DNA from 4 places in the Shewanella sp. 1311 genome. Region 4 is predicted to be linked to each of the others. Evidence: predicted binding sites of a transcription regulator. Region 4 holds the regulator's gene; each other region holds the start of a gene.
The links. The regulator sigma-54, encoded in region 4, starts transcription at its own class of promoters, with help from an activator protein. The targets are predictions, from matches to a motif close to GTTGGCACGNNNNTNGNNT.

Region 1: hmpA (NO-inducible flavohemoprotein) is a predicted target of sigma-54. The motif match lies at 2,263-2,281, and genes of this name have one in related genera.
Region 2: AC5YB3_RS04910 (YggN family protein) is a predicted target of sigma-54. The motif match lies at 1,938-1,956, and genes of this name have one in related genera.
Region 3: flhA (flagellar biosynthesis protein FlhA) is a predicted target of sigma-54. The motif match lies at 1,748-1,766, and genes of this name have one in related genera.

The regions. Positions count from the first base shown of each region.
Region 1 is NZ_CM181686.1:3,794,782-3,799,038, reverse strand. It holds tRNA gene AC5YB3_RS16930 (tRNA-Leu) at 44-130, shown strand; tRNA gene AC5YB3_RS16925 (tRNA-Leu) at 217-303, shown strand; gene AC5YB3_RS16920 (methyl-accepting chemotaxis protein) at 470-2,095, shown strand; gene hmpA (NO-inducible flavohemoprotein) at 2,357-3,550, shown strand; gene AC5YB3_RS16910 (pseudouridine synthase) at 3,690-4,257, opposite strand, start outside.
Region 2 is NZ_CM181686.1:1,087,194-1,091,450, reverse strand. It holds gene trmB (tRNA (guanosine(46)-N7)-methyltransferase TrmB) at 1-535, shown strand, start outside; gene AC5YB3_RS04920 (YggL family protein) at 589-915, shown strand; gene glsB (glutaminase B) at 915-1,829, shown strand; gene AC5YB3_RS04910 (YggN family protein) at 2,012-2,833, shown strand; gene AC5YB3_RS04905 (LysR family transcriptional regulator) at 3,283-4,224, shown strand.
Region 3 is NZ_CM181686.1:953,998-958,254, reverse strand. It holds gene fliR (flagellar biosynthetic protein FliR) at 1-469, shown strand, start outside; gene flhB (flagellar biosynthesis protein FlhB) at 488-1,618, shown strand; gene flhA (flagellar biosynthesis protein FlhA) at 1,803-3,902, shown strand; gene flhF (flagellar biosynthesis GTPase FlhF) at 3,914-4,257, shown strand, end outside.
Region 4 is NZ_CM181686.1:3,391,663-3,395,919, forward strand. It holds gene rapZ (RNase adapter RapZ) at 1-386, opposite strand, end outside; gene ptsN (PTS IIA-like nitrogen regulatory protein PtsN) at 383-826, opposite strand; gene hpf (ribosome hibernation promoting factor) at 829-1,116, opposite strand; gene AC5YB3_RS15190 (RNA polymerase factor sigma-54) at 1,145-2,623, opposite strand; gene lptB (LPS export ABC transporter ATP-binding protein) at 2,731-3,462, opposite strand; gene lptA (lipopolysaccharide transport periplasmic protein LptA) at 3,459-4,013, opposite strand; gene lptC (LPS export ABC transporter periplasmic protein LptC) at 4,000-4,257, opposite strand, start outside.

The DNA.
Region 1 (4,257 bases), 400 kb from region 4:
GTTGCTACAGCGACTAATGTTAGAGAACTGCAATAGGTACAGTGCAGGTGTGGTGGAATTGGTAGACACGCCAGCTTCAGGTGCTGGTGCTCGCAAGGGCGTGGAGGTTCAAGTCCTCTCACCTGTACCAAATTGCAGTTCAACGAATGAAACAAAGCATTAAGATTGTTTCTTCGGTTTTGAGATTACTCATTCGATGAAATTTCGGATAGCCATGCAGATGTGGTGGAATTGGTAGACACGCCAGCTTCAGGTGCTGGTGCTCGCAAGGGCGTGGAGGTTCAAGTCCTCTCATCTGTACCAACATTTAAACCTCGCTTAGCGAGGCTTTTTTGTATCTAAAACAAAATAAATCCTCTGTTACTCTCCCCTCTTTCCGCTGATTTGCTATACCTAATGTTACAGACTCATCGTAGGGATAGCTCGAGCTCTGCCTAAAGGACCCTTTAGTTCACTGAGGCTATCCCATATGAACGGTCTACAAATAAAACAAAAAATGTTTATCGGTATTTTGGTCCCCCTTGCAATGTTACTGACGATTGGTTTTCTCGCCATTAATATGATGGGCAACATTAAGTCGGGTGTTGAACGCATCTATAACGACAGAGTGGTGCCGCTGGATGACTTAAAAGTGATTGCCGATAAGTATGCGGTCGATGTTATCGATGCGGTCAACAAGGCGAACGCGGGTGGCTTCACGGCCTTGCAAGCGTCTGAAGCGCTAGACAGTGCCAAATCAACTATTACCCAATATTGGCAAAAATACCTATCTAACGAACTTACCTCAGAAGAATCCCAACTCGTAAAACAAGCAGAAATGCTGTTCTCCCCCGCGAATCAACAGATTGATACCCTGATATCGCGCTTAAGAGGATTAAACGGCGATGTTTCAAGCCAACTCTCAGCCAATATCCTGCCGCTGTACCAAGCTATCGATCCCATTAGTAACCAAATATCTGAACTGATTGCACTGCAAATCCGCGTAGCGGGCGAAGAAAAAGAGAGTGTAAATGCCATCTACCAATCTTCAATCACTATTTTTATGGCATTAGCCTGTACCGCCATGATTGTCAGTATTGTGATTGGGCTCTGGGTGAATCAAAGCGTGATGAATCCCATTAATGACATCCTCGGTAAATTGAAGATGATCCATCAAGACTCAGATCTCACCGTCAGATTCACCACCTTTAATCACGATGAGCTAGGGCAAATATCCACTAGCCTCACCCAAGTGATTGAACACTTACGGGGCATTATTCATTCCATTGCCGAAGCGGCAACTACGGTCAACAGTTCGGCAAATGAGTTAAGTAGCTTCACCCAAGCCACCAATAAACGGATGCAACAGCAACAAGCCGAAACGGAGCAGACAGCAACGGCCATGAATGAGATGACGGCCACCGTTGCCGAAGTCGCCCAAAGCGCATCTGCCGCGGCGGATTCGGCCAAAGATGCTGATACCTATGCCGCCAACGGCAATAATATTGTGCTGCAATCGATTAGAAGTATGTCGCAGCTTTCTGATCAAATTCAAAAAACGGCGCAGGTCATTGGATTTTTATCTAATGAAAGTCAAAATATCGGCCGCGTACTCGATGTGATTAAGAGCATTGCTGAACAAACCAATCTACTGGCACTCAATGCCGCCATTGAAGCCGCACGGGCTGGTGAGCAAGGTCGCGGCTTTGCGGTCGTTGCCGATGAAGTGCGAACCTTAGCGCAACGCACCCAAAAATCGACTCAAGAAATTGAGGCCATGATTGCTACCCTACAACAAGGGGTTAAAGAAGCCGTCAGCGCCATGGAAATCGGTATCAATCAAGTAGATGATGCCAACGATAAAGCCAATCAGGCGGGTCAAGCGCTGAAAGAAATTGTCACCTCAGTAGACAGCATCACCGAGCTGAATACCCACATTGCGACCGCAGCTGAAGAGCAAAGTAGCGTTGCCGAGAGTATTAATCGCAGCATTATTGCCATCAGCGATATTGCCGAGCATTCCACAGCTTCGGCGGCTGAATTAAGTGAATCTGTGATTAATTTAACTAAGCTCGCCAGCAGCATGCGCAATCAAGTGAGCGCATTTAAGCTCTAATTTTACTCAATCACCCACAAAACGACTGCAACCATTTTTGCTGTTGCAGTCAAACTCCCCTCTATTTACATCATCTGTAACCCATTGAAATAAAATATCCGTTTCATCATTTCTCAATTTAATGTCTCCTTTTATTGAACACTTCAAATGAACTCAGCCTCGTTATCGATAGCACGGATAGCGATAATCTCTATTGATCCAAATCAAATAGATCTTTAAACTCATTAAACATTCATAATATTTACAAGTTAAGGATTTTCTATGTTGGACAGCCGTACAATCCAAGTTATCAAGAGCACTATTCCCTTACTCGAATCAGCAGGTCCTGCGCTGACGACCCATTTTTATCAACGTATGTTCAAACATAATCCTGAACTAAAAGATGTATTTAATTTGGCGCACCAACATTCTGGTGGTCAGCCTGTAGCCCTGTTCAATGCCGTCGCAGCCTATGCGAAAAATATCGAAAACTTAGCGGTACTGAGTTCAACCGTCGAGCGCATTGCCCAAAAACATACGGGGTTTCTGATCAAACCTGAGCAATATGCGATCGTCGGCAGCCATTTATTGGCAACGCTTAAAGAATTAGGGGGCGATGCGGTAACAGAAGAAGTGTTAGAAGCTTGGGCACAGGCCTATGGATTTTTAGCCAACATCTTTATTCAGCGAGAAGCACAAATTTATCAAGGATATGCAGAACAAGATGGTGGCTGGTTGGGTGAGCGTCAGTTTATCATTAGCGCGAAAAATACCGAGTCAGCAGTCATCACCTCCTTCATATTAACGCCCGCAGATGGCAAGCCCGTTAAAGATTTTATCCCCGGTCAGTATTTAAGTTTGAAGCTAACACACCCGAATTTGGCATATGAAGAAATCCGCCAATATTCCTTATCCGATGCGCCCAATGGCACCAGCTACCGCATCAGTGTGAAACGCGAACTCGGCGGACAAGTGTCGAACCTGCTGCATGATGCGATACACGTCGGCGACAAAATCGCGGTAATGCCACCCGCGGGTGACTTTACCCTAGAAGTCGCAGCGGACACTCCGGTAGTACTTATTTCAGCTGGTGTAGGCCAAACACCGATGAAAAGTATGCTCAATCAATTACTCAAGCTGCAGCATCCCAGCACTATCACTTGGCTGCATGCCTGTGAGCAAGGCGCCGTACACGGTTTCAAACAGGCTATCTACGCCAAGCGCCAGCAACATCATAATCTGACGAGTCATGTTTGGTATCGTGAGCCAGCCCCAACCGATATGTTAGGTGAAGATTATGATTTCGAAGGGCAAATGGAGTTAAGTAAAGTCGCCGAACAGTTGCTTCCCCACGCACGTTATTATTTCTGCGGCCCCATTGGATTCATGTCAGCCATCAAGCAACAACTACTCGCTCTGGGTGTCGCGGCTGAAAGCATGCACTATGAAGTGTTCGGCCCTCACGCCGATCTTTAATGGCATGACACGGACTTGAGAAAATTCACGCTCAGGTCCGTTTGAATGCTTAGCTTTTATGCTTAGCTTTCATTGTTAGCATGGCAAACGATAGCGACAAGCATGGTGAATGCTTGATGTACTTTTCTGTTCATCATTTTTAACGGATAGAGGCAACTTCAGCGGCAGTGAGCGCGCGACTTTCACCCGGTGCCAACTTTTCATCAAGCACAATATCGCCTATCGATAATCGATGCAGGCCAACAACCGGATTGCGGAACCGACCAAACATCCGTTTGATTTGATGATACTTACCTTCATGTAAAGTCACTTCAGCTACGTTATCAGCGAGGATAACCAGCTTAGCGGGTTGGGTTGTAATATCTTCAAAGCCAAAATACATCCCTTCGGCAAATGCAGCGATGTATTCTTCGGTTATGGGATTAGCTAAGGTAACCCGATACACTTTGTCGACCTTGTGTGTGGGTGACATCAGCGCATCAGACCAGCGGCTATCATTGGTCAATAACAACAAACCCGAAGAGTTTAAATCTAGTCTGCCAGCAATATGCAACTCATCACGGTCTTCGCAATCAAGCAAATCAATCACTGTTTTATGCTGAATATCTTTGGTAGCACTCACCACTCCAATCGGCTTGTGAAGCATCACGTAGACGGGCGCATTGGCCTGCAGTATGTGCTCATCGAGTTGGATGTGGGAAAACTCA
Region 2 (4,257 bases), 2.3 Mb from region 4:
TGAAGCCGATACTGTGCTGGAAATAGGCTTTGGCATGGGCGCCTCTTTAGTGCAAATGGCTAAAGACGCACCAGAGCAAAATTTTATTGGTATTGAAGTGCATAAACCGGGTGTCGGTTCTTGCTTAAGCGATGCAGCCATCGCGGGTGTGACTAATTTACGTGTGTATCATCATGATGCCATGGAAGTATTAGAACATGCGATTGCCGACGGTTCATTAGCCCGAATGCAATTGTTTTTCCCCGATCCTTGGCATAAGAAACGTCATCATAAGCGTCGTATCGTGCAAGCTGAATTTGCTGAACTGATCCGCCGCAAGCTAAAAATTGGCGGCGTGTTCCATATGGCAACTGATTGGGAAGAATACAGTGAGCATATGTTGGAAGTGATGCAAGCGGCTCCTGGTTATCAAAACCAGTCGAGTGACGGCACTGTGGTGCCACGTCCTGATCATCGCCCACTGACAAAGTTTGAAGCCCGCGGCCATAGATTGGGTCACGGTGTATGGGATCTGATGTTTGAGCGTATCGCTTAATCTAGATATTTCAATTGATTAATTAGTTTTTTAACACAACGGGGAAAGTCACTATGGCAACTAATCGTAGCCGTCGTTTACGTAAGAAAATGCGCGTTGATGAATTCCAAGAGTTAGGTTTTGATATGGCTTGGACTTTTGATGCATCAGTATCAGAAGCCGATATCGATGCAACAGTGGATAAATTCATCGATGAAGTGATCGAAACCCGTAAGTTAGGTTTCCATGGCGGCGGTCACATCGAATGGGAAGGCATTATCGCAACCCAAACGATCGGCAAATGTACCGAAGAAGATATTGCTGCAGTTAAGGCATTCTGGGCGAACCAAAAAGTTTCTCAGGTTGAAGTTAGCGAACTGTACGACATTTGGTGGGGTTAATGCCCGAGTTGGCATTACTTGAGGAGGTGGTCGAGAAAGTTCGACCCTTGCTCGGCCAAGGAAAGGTTGCAGATTACATCCCCGCACTGGCCAGCGTTGATGCTGGTAAATTAGGCATTGCCGTCACAACCGTTGATGGTGAAACCTTAGGTGCGGGCGATTACCTTGAGCCGTTTTCGATTCAAAGTATCTCCAAAGTTTTCAGCTTAACCTTAGCGTTAACTTTATATGAAGAGGCCGAAATTTGGAGCCGAGTTGGCAAAGAACCTTCGGGCCATTCATTCAACTCTTTAGTACAAGTCGAGTTAGAACGTGGCAAGCCGCGTAATCCATTTATCAATGCTGGCGCGTTAGTGATTGCTGACTTATTGCAGAGTCGTTTAGGTGCACCTAAACACAGAATGCTCGAGTTAGTCAGGCAACTAAGCCAAAACGATAAAGTGTGTTTCGACAAACAAGTGGCCGACTCCGAATATCTGCACAGTGCGCGTAATGCGGCGATTGCTTATTTGATGAAGTCGTTTGGTAATTTTCAAGGCGATGTCGATACTGTGCTGCGCACGTATTTTCATTACTGCGCCTTAAAGATGAATTGTGCTGACTTGTCTAAGGCCATGTTGTACTTGGCTAATCGCGGCAAAAGCATTACGGGGACTGAGCTTATTTCTCAGGTGCAAACTCGGCAGCTTAATGCCCTGTTGGCGACCTCGGGCCTATACGATGGTGCAGGTGAGTTTGCCTATCGTGTTGGTATGCCAGGTAAAAGTGGCGTCGGTGGTGGCATCATTGCCGTTATTCCCGGGGAACTGTCGATTTGTGTTTGGTCGCCAGAACTTGATGGCAATGGCAATTCACTTGCAGGCACTGCCATGCTTGAGCACTTAAGTCAGCGTCTTGGCCGATCTATTTTCTAGCTTTACCTCTCGTTTTTATTAGCACTATCAGACTAAAAGTTAGCGAATTTCGCTAATGACCTTTTAGTGCTAACTTTCCTAAATCCAATATAATCATATTGTTATAAAGTTGGCACGTCTCCTGCTTTAAGCTATTCAGTAGTTTAGGTTTATCGAATTATTCAGATTAAAGGACGAGCAACATGAAATTAAATAAGCTATTAACTGGATTTGCCTTATCCGGCGTGATTCTAGGGGCATCTGGCCTACAGTTGGCGCAAGCGCAAACAGAGCCTAAAGTCGATGACCGCTGTGAAGTCTCTTTAAATTATGACGTTATGGTTGAGCCTAAAAAATTAGTCATGAGCGAGAAGGGCACAGAAAAGTATCGCATCGAAGTCGATAAGTTATTTGTTGAGGGCAAACAAGTAAACTTAACCGATAAGCAAAAAAAGTTAGTGACTCAATATGCCGATGAAGTGTCGACGCAAGTGCCTGAAGTGATTGAAGTCGTGAACGAGGCCGTCGCATTAGCGTCCCAAGCGGTGAGCATGGCGTTAACCCCTTTAATGGGCGATGCGGCCGGTGCTAAATTCGATGAAATGATGGCAGGTGTCCAAAAGCGCGTTGATTCAGTGGCCTACCGTCATGGCGATAGTTTCTATCTAGGCGCGACGGAAGACTCGATTCAGAACACCTTTAACGACGAATTCGAGCAGGAAATGGAGCAAATTGTTCAGAACTCAGTCGGTACTATTATGATGACCATAGGTGGCCAAATCATGTCGGGTGACGGTGATAGTTTTGAAGCCAAAATGGATTCCTTCTCTAAGAAAATGGACAACTTAGGCCAAGATATTGAGCAACAAATTGAGAGTCAATCTAAGGGACTGGAAGCTAAGGCTGATCGTTTATGCGACCGATTTGAAAATCTGTTAGTGCTTGAAAATCAATTACGCCAAGAAGTACCAGAACTCGCGCCTTATGCGTTGACACAAAACTCAACCAAGGAGCTGCGTGAATAGTTCTTGTTAATCGTCCTTACTAATAGTTTTTGTGAATAGCCCTGAGTTTTAACTGCAATAACTTCTATCTCCTTGTGCATGAGTCAAATTTGAATGCTACGCCCCTAGTCAATTTATCGCCTAGGGGCTTTTTTATTGGCTAATTCTTAGTGGCGAAAGCTATGAGGATAAAGTCGATGTGGCTTGTAGGCTAGGCTTGCAGCGATTTAGTTCGGAATGTTACAGTCTAGAGACGAATATTTGGTATACTCTTAAAATATAATTAAAAGCTGGCATATCAGTCAGATATAACACCCTACTTTAGTGGACTTTTTCGGTCTAAATCTCTGCGTTATATCACTTTAATGCGAGATATCAATGCTATGGTTATTTTTAAGCGATGATTACGCTAACCACTGCTACTCACCGAAAGTTAATATCATTGTCGTAAACAGCTTAAGGCGACTTCCATGTTAGAACTGTTAGAACCTATTGCGATTTTTACTCATGTGGCCAGAGCTGGTAGTTTTAGTGCCGCCGCAAGAAGGCTTGGGATCTCTAAGTCTAAGGTCAGTACACAAGTCGCCGATCTTGAACATAGACTTGGTGTTCAATTAATCCAACGTACCACCCGTAGCTTAAGTCTGACTGAAGCAGGGCATTTGCTGTATCTGCAAGGTGAAGAATTGCTGCGTGACGCTGAACAAGCGATAGCCAGCGTGCATAACTTAAATGATGCAACTCGCGGCGTGCTCAAGGTGGGGATTTCCCAATCCTTTGGGGTGATGCATATCATTCCTGCACTGCCATCCTTTATGGCAAAACATCCTGAGCTTGAGCTACAAGTGAGCTTACTGGACCATAAAGTAGATGTAGTGAGTGAAGGCTTAGATTTACTGTTAACTATGTCGGAGCAATTACCGCTTGGGATGGTTGCTAGACCTCTGATGAAGTGCCAATTCCTGTTAGTTGCTTCTCCAGGCTATATTGCTCAACATGGCGAACCAACTCGACCTGAGCAGTTAGTTGACCACAATTGTTTGGTCTATCAAGGCGAGTGGCACGAGCACAGCATGTGGCAATTTAAGAAGGGTGATGATTACTGTGAAATTGGCGTATCGGGCAATTTCAGGGTAGATAACGCGCCAGCATTAAAATCTGCTGCAATCAGTGGTCTTGGGGTTGTGTATCTTGCAAGTTATTTGATGGAAGATGAAATTGCCAAGGGAACATTAGTGCCTTTACTGAAGGATTGGCAATTGACCCACCATCTGCCATTGCAGGCAGTTTATCCCCGTCGTAAGCACTTAGCACCTAAGGTCAGTTCTTTTATCGAGTTCATCAAAGATCACATAGGAACGCCGCCGTATTGGGATGCACCCTATGTCGAATTATTTAGTAAACGTCAGTAAAATGGGAAACATTGTTCTCAAAACCAGTTCTAT
Region 3 (4,257 bases), 2.4 Mb from region 4:
TGCCTCTATGGTTGATCCAGGTTCAGGTCAGCAAACGCCGGTTATTGGTAACTTTTTTCTATTATTGGCGACATTGATCTTCTTAGCCGTAGATGGCCATCTGTTGATGATCCGTATGTTGGTGGCGAGCTTTGAGACCCTACCCATTTCTAATCAAGGATTAACACTCACTAGCTACCGTGCTTTAGCAGATTGGGGCTCGTATATGTTTGGTGCTGCATTAACTATGTCGATATCCGCGATTATCGCCTTGTTGTTAGTCAATTTGTCCTTCGGGGTGATGACCCGCGCCGCGCCGCAGTTAAACATTTTCTCTATTGGTTTTCCGATCACTATGATTGGCGGGCTGTTTATTCTTTGGTTAACCTTAACACCAGTCATGGAGCATTTTGATGAAGTATGGGCCGCGGCTCAAGTGCTGCTTTGCGATATGTTAGCGCTTCAATGTAACGCAGATGGCTTGATATGACGGTATTAGGAGCAGCCCATGGCTGAAGAATCAAGCGGTGAACGCAGTGAGGAGCCCACTGGGAGGCGTCTTGAACAGGCGCGGGAAAAAGGGCAGATTGCGCGTTCGAAAGAACTCGGTACAGCAGCAGTATTAATTTCGGCAGCATGTGGTTTTTATATGCTCGGTCCGAGTCTTGCCACGAGTTTAACGCGGGTGTTTGAGACTGTTTTTACCATGGACAGGGCACAAATTTTTGATACCGAAGAAATGTTTAATGTCTGGGGCGTTGTTGCGAGTGAAATTGCCTGGCCCATGGCAAAAATGATGTTATTGATTGTGGTGATTTCTTTTATTGGTAATGTTTCCCTTGGCGGAATGAATTTCTCGACCCAAGCTATGATGCCTAAGGCCAGTAAAATGAGCCCTGCAGCAGGTCTGAAACGCATGTTTGGTGTGCAATCTTTGGTTGAGCTGATGAAGGGGATTGCTAAGTTTTCTGTGGTGGCATTTTCTGCATTCTCATTACTCAGTTATTACTTCAACGATATTATGTTGCTGTCTAGCGACCATCTTCCGGGTAATGTTTACCATGCACTAGATTTGTTGGTGTGGATGTTTATCCTGTTATGTTCCTCTATTTTGTTGATTGTCGTCATCGATGTGCCGTTTCAAATTTGGAATCATAACAAGCAACTTAAGATGACCAAACAAGAAGTAAAGGATGAATATAAGGACAGTGAAGGGAAACCAGAAGTTAAAGGGCGTGTACGTCAGATGCAGCGCGAGTTAGCCCAGCGTCGAATGATGGCTGAAGTACCTAATGCCGATGTCATCGTTGTTAACCCAGAGCATTTTGCAGTAGCGATTAAATACGATGTACAGCGCTCCGCTGCTCCCTTTGTCATTGCCAAAGGCGTTGATGATGTCGCATTTAAAATTCGTGAGATTGCCCGCGCCCATGACATTGCCATTGTCTCAGCACCACCTCTTGCAAGGGCGATATACCATACGACTAAGTTAGATCAACAAATCCCCGAAGGATTGTTTACTGCCGTAGCACAGATATTGGCCTATGTTTTCCAGTTACGTCAATATCAGAAAGGACGTGGTCGTAAACCTATTCCAGTCCCGCTGAATCAGCCTATCCCTGATGAGTTAAAATATTAAGTTAGCAGCATCGGACACTTGTAAACAACAGTTAGATAATGTCACTTTATATCGATATTCCATTGTTATTTTTTCTGTATATCAATAAGTCACAAGGTATAATTCTTTTTAATTAGTCTGGTTGATTTTATTGGCGCGTTTTTTGCTTTTCGCTTATTACACGTCAAAATTTAGGTTATAGCGAATGGATGTTAAAGCGACTCTTGGTCAAGTAAAACAACTGCGGCTGAGCTCATTCAAAGGCATTGGTACGCCTATGGTTGTGCTTGCTGCATTGGCCATGATTGTTTTACCTATTCCTCCATTTCTATTAGATATACTCTTTTCATTCAACATAGCCTTAGCGCTCATCGTATTGTTAGTCGCTATTTATACCGATAGACCATTAGATTTTGCCGCTTTTCCAACTGTATTGCTGGTGGCGACATTACTACGACTTGCACTCAACGTCGCTTCAACTCGTGTGGTATTACTCGAAGGCCATAATGGCGGTGATGCGGCCGGTAAGGTGATTGAAGCCTTCGGTTCTGTGGTGATTGGCGGTAACTATGCCGTTGGTTTAGTTGTCTTTATCATTTTGATTATTATCAACTTTGCAGTGGTGACTAAAGGTGCCGGTCGTATCGCAGAAGTGAGCGCCCGCTTTACCTTGGATGCTATGCCAGGTAAGCAAATGGCAATTGATGCCGATTTAAATGCTGGAACCTTAAACCAAGACCAAGCAAGAATACGTCGCGCCGAAGTGACCCGTGAAGCTGATTTTTATGGCGCGATGGATGGTGCTTCAAAATTCGTAAAAGGTGATGCCGTTGCGGGTATCATGATTTTAGTGATCAACATCTTAGGTGGTTTCATCATAGGTATTGTTCAGCATGGCTTAAGTTTCTCTGAAGCGGTTGAAATTTATACCTTGCTGACTATCGGTGATGGTCTGGTGGCGCAGATCCCAGGCTTATTACTGTCAATCGCTGCCGCCTTGATGGTAACCCGTCAAAATGAATCGGGCGATATGGGCCAAATGATGATGAGTCAGATGTTTGACAGTCATAAATCATTGGGTATCGCCGCCGGAGTGTTATTTGTCATGGGTATTGTTCCTGGTATGCCACATATGGCGTTCTTAAGCTTCGCCTTTATTACTGCGGGTGCTGCCTATTTTGTCTATAAGCGTAATGAATCAAAACGCATTAAAGCCCTAGAACAAGTCAAATCTGGCCCGATTGAGAGACAAGATAAAGAGCCTAAAGAACTGGGTTGGGATGATGTACATCATGTTGATACTATTGGGCTTGAGGTTGGATATCGCTTGATCCCACTGGTCGATAAGGGCCAAGGTGGCGAGTTATTAAGCCGTATAAAAGGAGTCCGTAAGAAGTTATCGCAAGAGTTGGGCTTCTTAGTACCTGCGGTGCATATTCGCGATAACTTAGATTTGTCACCTAATGCCTACCGCATTTCTCTAATGGGCGTAGTCGTTGGTGAGGCGGATATTCGTCACGATTGTGAATTGGCGATTAATCCTGGCCAAGTCTATGGCAAGCTTGATGGTATCGAAACGCGCGATCCAGCTTTTGGTCTTGAAGCGGTATGGATTGCCCCTGAATTACGTGAACATGCCCAAACATTAGGGTATACCGTCGTTGATGCCGCCACAGTTGTGGCAACCCATATTAGTCAATTGTTGACCAATAATGCTGCTAAGTTGTTAGGATATGAAGAAGTGCAACAACTGATGGATATGCTTGCGAAACACTCGCCTAAGCTGGTGGATGGCTTTATTCCTGATGTCATGCCACTAGGACATGTCGTAAAAGTGATGCAGAACCTATTAAATGAAGGGGTTTCAGTCAGAGACTTGCGTACTATAGTGCAAACTTTGTTAGAATACGGCACTAAGAGTAATGACACTGAAGTCTTGACCGCTGCAGTGCGTATCGCGTTGAAACGTATGATCGTTCAGGAAATTTCAGGCCCAGAGCTCGAAATCCCTGTCATAACTTTGGCGCCAGAGTTGGAACAGATGTTGCATCAGTCAATGCAAGCAACCGGTGGTGATGGTCCTAACATTGAACCCGGTCTTGCAGAACGCATGCAGCAGTCCCTTGCCGATGCGGCTCAGAAGCAAGAAATGGTCGGACAACCCGCCATATTGTTGACGTCAGGTATGTTACGCGCGACGCTGTCACGTTTTGTTAAACATACTATTCCTAATCTCAGAGTCATTTCATATCAAGAAATACCTGATGAGAAGCAAATACGTATCGTATCTGCAGTCGGCCAGTAGAGGACGCATAAGTGAAGATTAAACGATTTTTTGCCAAAGACATGCGCGCCGCACTGGCCCAAGTGAAAGAAACACTCGGCTCAGATGCCGTCATTATGTCGAATAAGAAAGTGAATGGGGGCATCGAAATTGTCGCCGCCGTTGACTATGACGAACCGAAAGCAAAAACCGCAGCAACTGCGCCAGCGCCAACCTTTATGGACGTGAGTGACGATCTTGTGTCCCTGGGTGCTAAGCAGCCAGTACGGGTTGAAAGCCGAGCTAAGCCAGCTGCACCTGCTGACTCATTACAAGCCTTGCTAGAGAAGCAACAAAGCCGTTTGAATCAACAAATGTCGCATCAGCAAGTGGATGC
Region 4 (4,257 bases):
AGTTTTGACATAGGCTCGAGCAGCTTCCCTTCCAGTTTTATCGCTTCTTGCAAAGAGACTTGGCTCTTCGACAAAGGGTGCAAACGGCGGGTTTCGCTGTAACGCTTGAGCAGAATTTTATCGCTGGAATTGAGGAAGAAGCTGGTTAACTCAGTATCAGGAGGCAGGCTCGCGAGTTGCTTTACTAAGACCTTGTCCTGCTCAGGCATGTTACGCACGTCGACACTAATGGCGACGAGATCGTTACTGCCTTTGAGTTGCTCAAGCAAAGTGCCGATTAAGGGCAAGGGAAGGTTATCGACACAATAATAGCCGAGATCTTCGAGTACCCTTAGGGCGACAGATTTGCCTGAGCCTGAGCGGCCCGACACTATGACCAGTTTCATCCAGTGATTACCTGATAGAGTTCCGTTTCATCATGCGTCTTGCGTAATTGCTTTAATATTTGCTTGTCGCTCAGCTTTTCGGCCATGCAAGACAAGGTACTTAAGTGCTGCTGACATTGGTCTGCAGGCACCAGTAGTGCAAATAAAATATCAACAGGTTGCTTATCGATAGCATCGAATGCTATCGGCTCTTCACACTTAATGAGTATGGCAATGGGCTGATCTATATCGGCTAGTCGACCATGTGGAATGGCGATGCCGTTACCTATACCTGTGCTCCCCATCTTTTCGCGCGCCACTAGGCTTTCGAATATCTCTTGAGATGAGAGGGTCGGGTACTGGGCAGCGACTAAGTCGCTGATGAGTTCCAGTACCTTTTTCTTGCTGCCCGGAGTGGCGCAGGTAGTGCACTCCGGCCGCAGTATGGTACAAAGTTCCATTATTAGTGTTTTGTTAACTTCTCTTTGTGTTTAATAACCTGACGATCAAGCTTGTCAATCAGGGCGTCTATAGCGGCATACATGTCAGCATGCTCTGAAGTAGCAAAAACTTCACCACCGATAAGATTTATTCTCGCTTCGGCAATCTGTTGCATTTTCTCGACATTGAGCACAACGTGCACATTATTGATCTGTTCGAAATGGCGTTCAAGTTTTGAAAACTTTTCTTCTACATATGCACGTAACGATTCGGTAATTTCGACATGGTGTCCACTCAGGTTTATTTGCATAGAAACGTCCTCCGATATCCACTGTAGGTTATAAACTTTTACGCTGATTAGAAGGCGGAATGAGCATAGCCTCTCGGTACTTCGCAATGGTTCTGCGGGCTACGTTGATCCCTTGTTCTGCCAGAAGTTGTGCCATCTTACTGTCGCTTAATGGTTTTTTCTGGTTTTCCGCTGCAACCAGTTTCTTAATGAAGGCTCTGATTGCTGTGGATGAGCATTCCCCACCATCGTCAGTACCGACGTGGCTAGAGAAGAAGTATTTTAGTTCAAAAAGTCCCTTAGGGGTATGCATGTATTTCTGTGTCGTCACCCTTGAGATGGTCGACTCATGCATTTCTACCGCTTCGGCAATATCGTTCAGCACCATAGGTTTCATGGCTTCTTCACCGTATTCAAAGAAACCTTGCTGATATTGGACGATACAGTTCGCCACCTTCAACAGGGTATCATTACGGCTCTCTAAACTCTTGATAAACCATTTAGCCTCTTGCAGATGACCACGAATAAATTGGCTATCGGCTTGGCTTTTAGTGCTGCGCGCCATCGAAGCATAATGTTGATTTACATTGATTTTTGGCATGCAGTCAGGATTAAGCTCAACCACCCAACGGCCATTTTTCTTCGACACTGACACATCTGGGATGACGTATTCGTCATCGTTGGGCGTAATCAATAAACCTGGGCGGGGATTGAGGGTTTGGATAAGCGCGATGCCGTCTCTTAACTCATCCTCTTTTAATTTAGTCTTACGCATCAACAATCTAAAATCGCGGGCGGCGATCAGATCTAAATGATCTTTGATCAGCATGCGGGCGTTTTCTAGGTTGGGCGTGTCAGCGGCGAAATGCGACAGTTGGATCAACAGGCACTCGCTTAAATCGCGGGCGGCAACACCAATGGGATCAAAATGTTGAATGCGCTTGAGTACAGCTTCGACTTCGTCGAGCTCAACCTCAGAATTGCCCATGGCTTCGAGGATTTCGTCAGTGCTTTGGGTGAGATAGCCTTGATCGTCGATGGCATCAATAATGGCGGTGGCAATGGCTAAATCGGTTTCAGAAAACGGTGTGAGGTTTTTTTGCCATTCTAAGTGTTCATACAAGCCTTCACTGGTCTCACCTTGGAAGGGCATATCGTCTTCACGACTGCCGCCGGGGCCAGAATTGGGAGAGGCGGTGAACACTTCATCCCAAGTGGTGTCCATGGGGAGTTCGTCGGGCATGGATTCTTTGGTTAAGGACTCTGCCGTGTCTATGGTGGAGCTGTCTTTTTCTGGCGGCAGGGTGCTAGATTCACTGAAATCCGTATCGGATAGCGTTTGGTTTACAGGGTCTTTAGTGGCGTCGAATTGATCCTCTTCCAGCTCGAGAAGGGGATTAGAATCTAAGGCTTGCTGGATCTCTTGCTGCAGTTCTAATGACGACAGTTGCAACAGACGGATGGCCTGTTGTAATTGTGGCGTCATGGTTAACTGTTGACCCAGTTTGAGCTGGAGTGACGCTTTCATGTTACCGCTGATCCCTACGTTATTATTGTTGGATGAGGTCGCTTGTTATCATCTTGAGTGGAGTCCAATGGTGGCATAAATTGCCTGCATTGGCTCCGCTTGATTAACTATAGCCTGAATTGTTCACCTAAGTACACAGCCCTAACTTGCTGATTGTCTAAGATCTCTGCGGGTGTTCCTTCGGCAATCAAGTTTCCGTGACTCACGATATAGGCATGTTCACACACATCTAATGTCTCACGGACATTGTGGTCTGTGATCAACACGCCAAGGCCACGACTTTTGAGCTGTTCGATAATCTTTTTAATGTCGATAACCGAAATCGGATCGACACCAGCAAAGGGTTCATCTAGCAAAATGAACTTAGGATTTGCTGCTAACGCCCGCGCAATTTCGACACGGCGACGTTCACCGCCCGACAATGACATGCCTTGGCTGTCACGGATGTGGGTGATGTGGAACTCTTCAAGCAGATGCTCTAGCTCTTCTTCCCTTTGCTCTTTTTTTAGTTCTTTACGCGTTTGAAGCACGGCCATGATGTTGTCATGGACGGTCAGTTTACGGAAGATACTGGCTTCCTGTGGCAAGTAACCTATGCCTTTGCGGGCGCGCAGGTGCATAGGATCTGCGGTTAAATCATCATCGTCGATAAAGATGTGGCCTTTATCGCTTTTAACCAGACCAACGACCATGTAAAAGGTGGTGGTTTTACCCGCGCCGTTCGGGCCGAGTAGGCCAACGACCTGACCGGTTTTTACCGTCAGACTGACGTCTTTAACCACTTGGCGACTCTTGTAACTCTTCGCCAGATTTTGTGCTCTTAGGGTGATTTGGGTCATTTAGAGTCCTGCTTTTTCACAGGTTTATCTGCTGGCGCGTCTGGTTTGGCATCATCTTGATAGCTTTCTGGCTGAATGATAGTGATCACGCGATCGTCGCCACTGCCGGTACTCTCGGCAATCAATTTTTGCTGGATGATGTTGTAGCGGATTAAATTACCCGTCACTTGGCTGCCCGCTTGATCTAACGAGGCTAAACCTTTAAGTGTCAGGGTGCGGCTCGCCATATCGTAACGAATTTCTTTCGCGCTCGCCGAGGCTGGACGGCCATCGTCTAATACTTGGCTGTACGTCGCAGGGTTGCCAGTGGCCACTAAAATTTTGCTATTTTCACCTTCGGCAGAAAATGCACGCAGTTGATCTGCATGGATTTTAATCGAACCTTGGGTGACTTCAACCGGACCAAAGAAGATGATCTGGTTGTTCTTGATATCTGCCGTTTGGCTCACAGCCTTGATTTTGACTTCCTGTTTCAGGTCGTCGACTTTAGCAAAGGCGCTCATGCTCATTATTAGCATTAGGCTGGCAAGTAATACGTTATTTTGCTTCATATGTTCCTACTACCTGACTGGTCAATTGCACTTCTTGCGCGTTGAGGTCGGCATAAAGGCCTTGGCCTTGAATATTAAAATCTTTCCCTGTGACGTAAATGGTGCGGTCAGAGGTCATTATCATCGTATTGAGATCGAGTTCCAGATAACTGGTGGACAAGGTCTGGATCGGTTCTTCTGGGCTAATGGCATCAATAATAACATTGTTTTCTAATACAACCTTGCCCGTTTCCTTGTTTAGCTT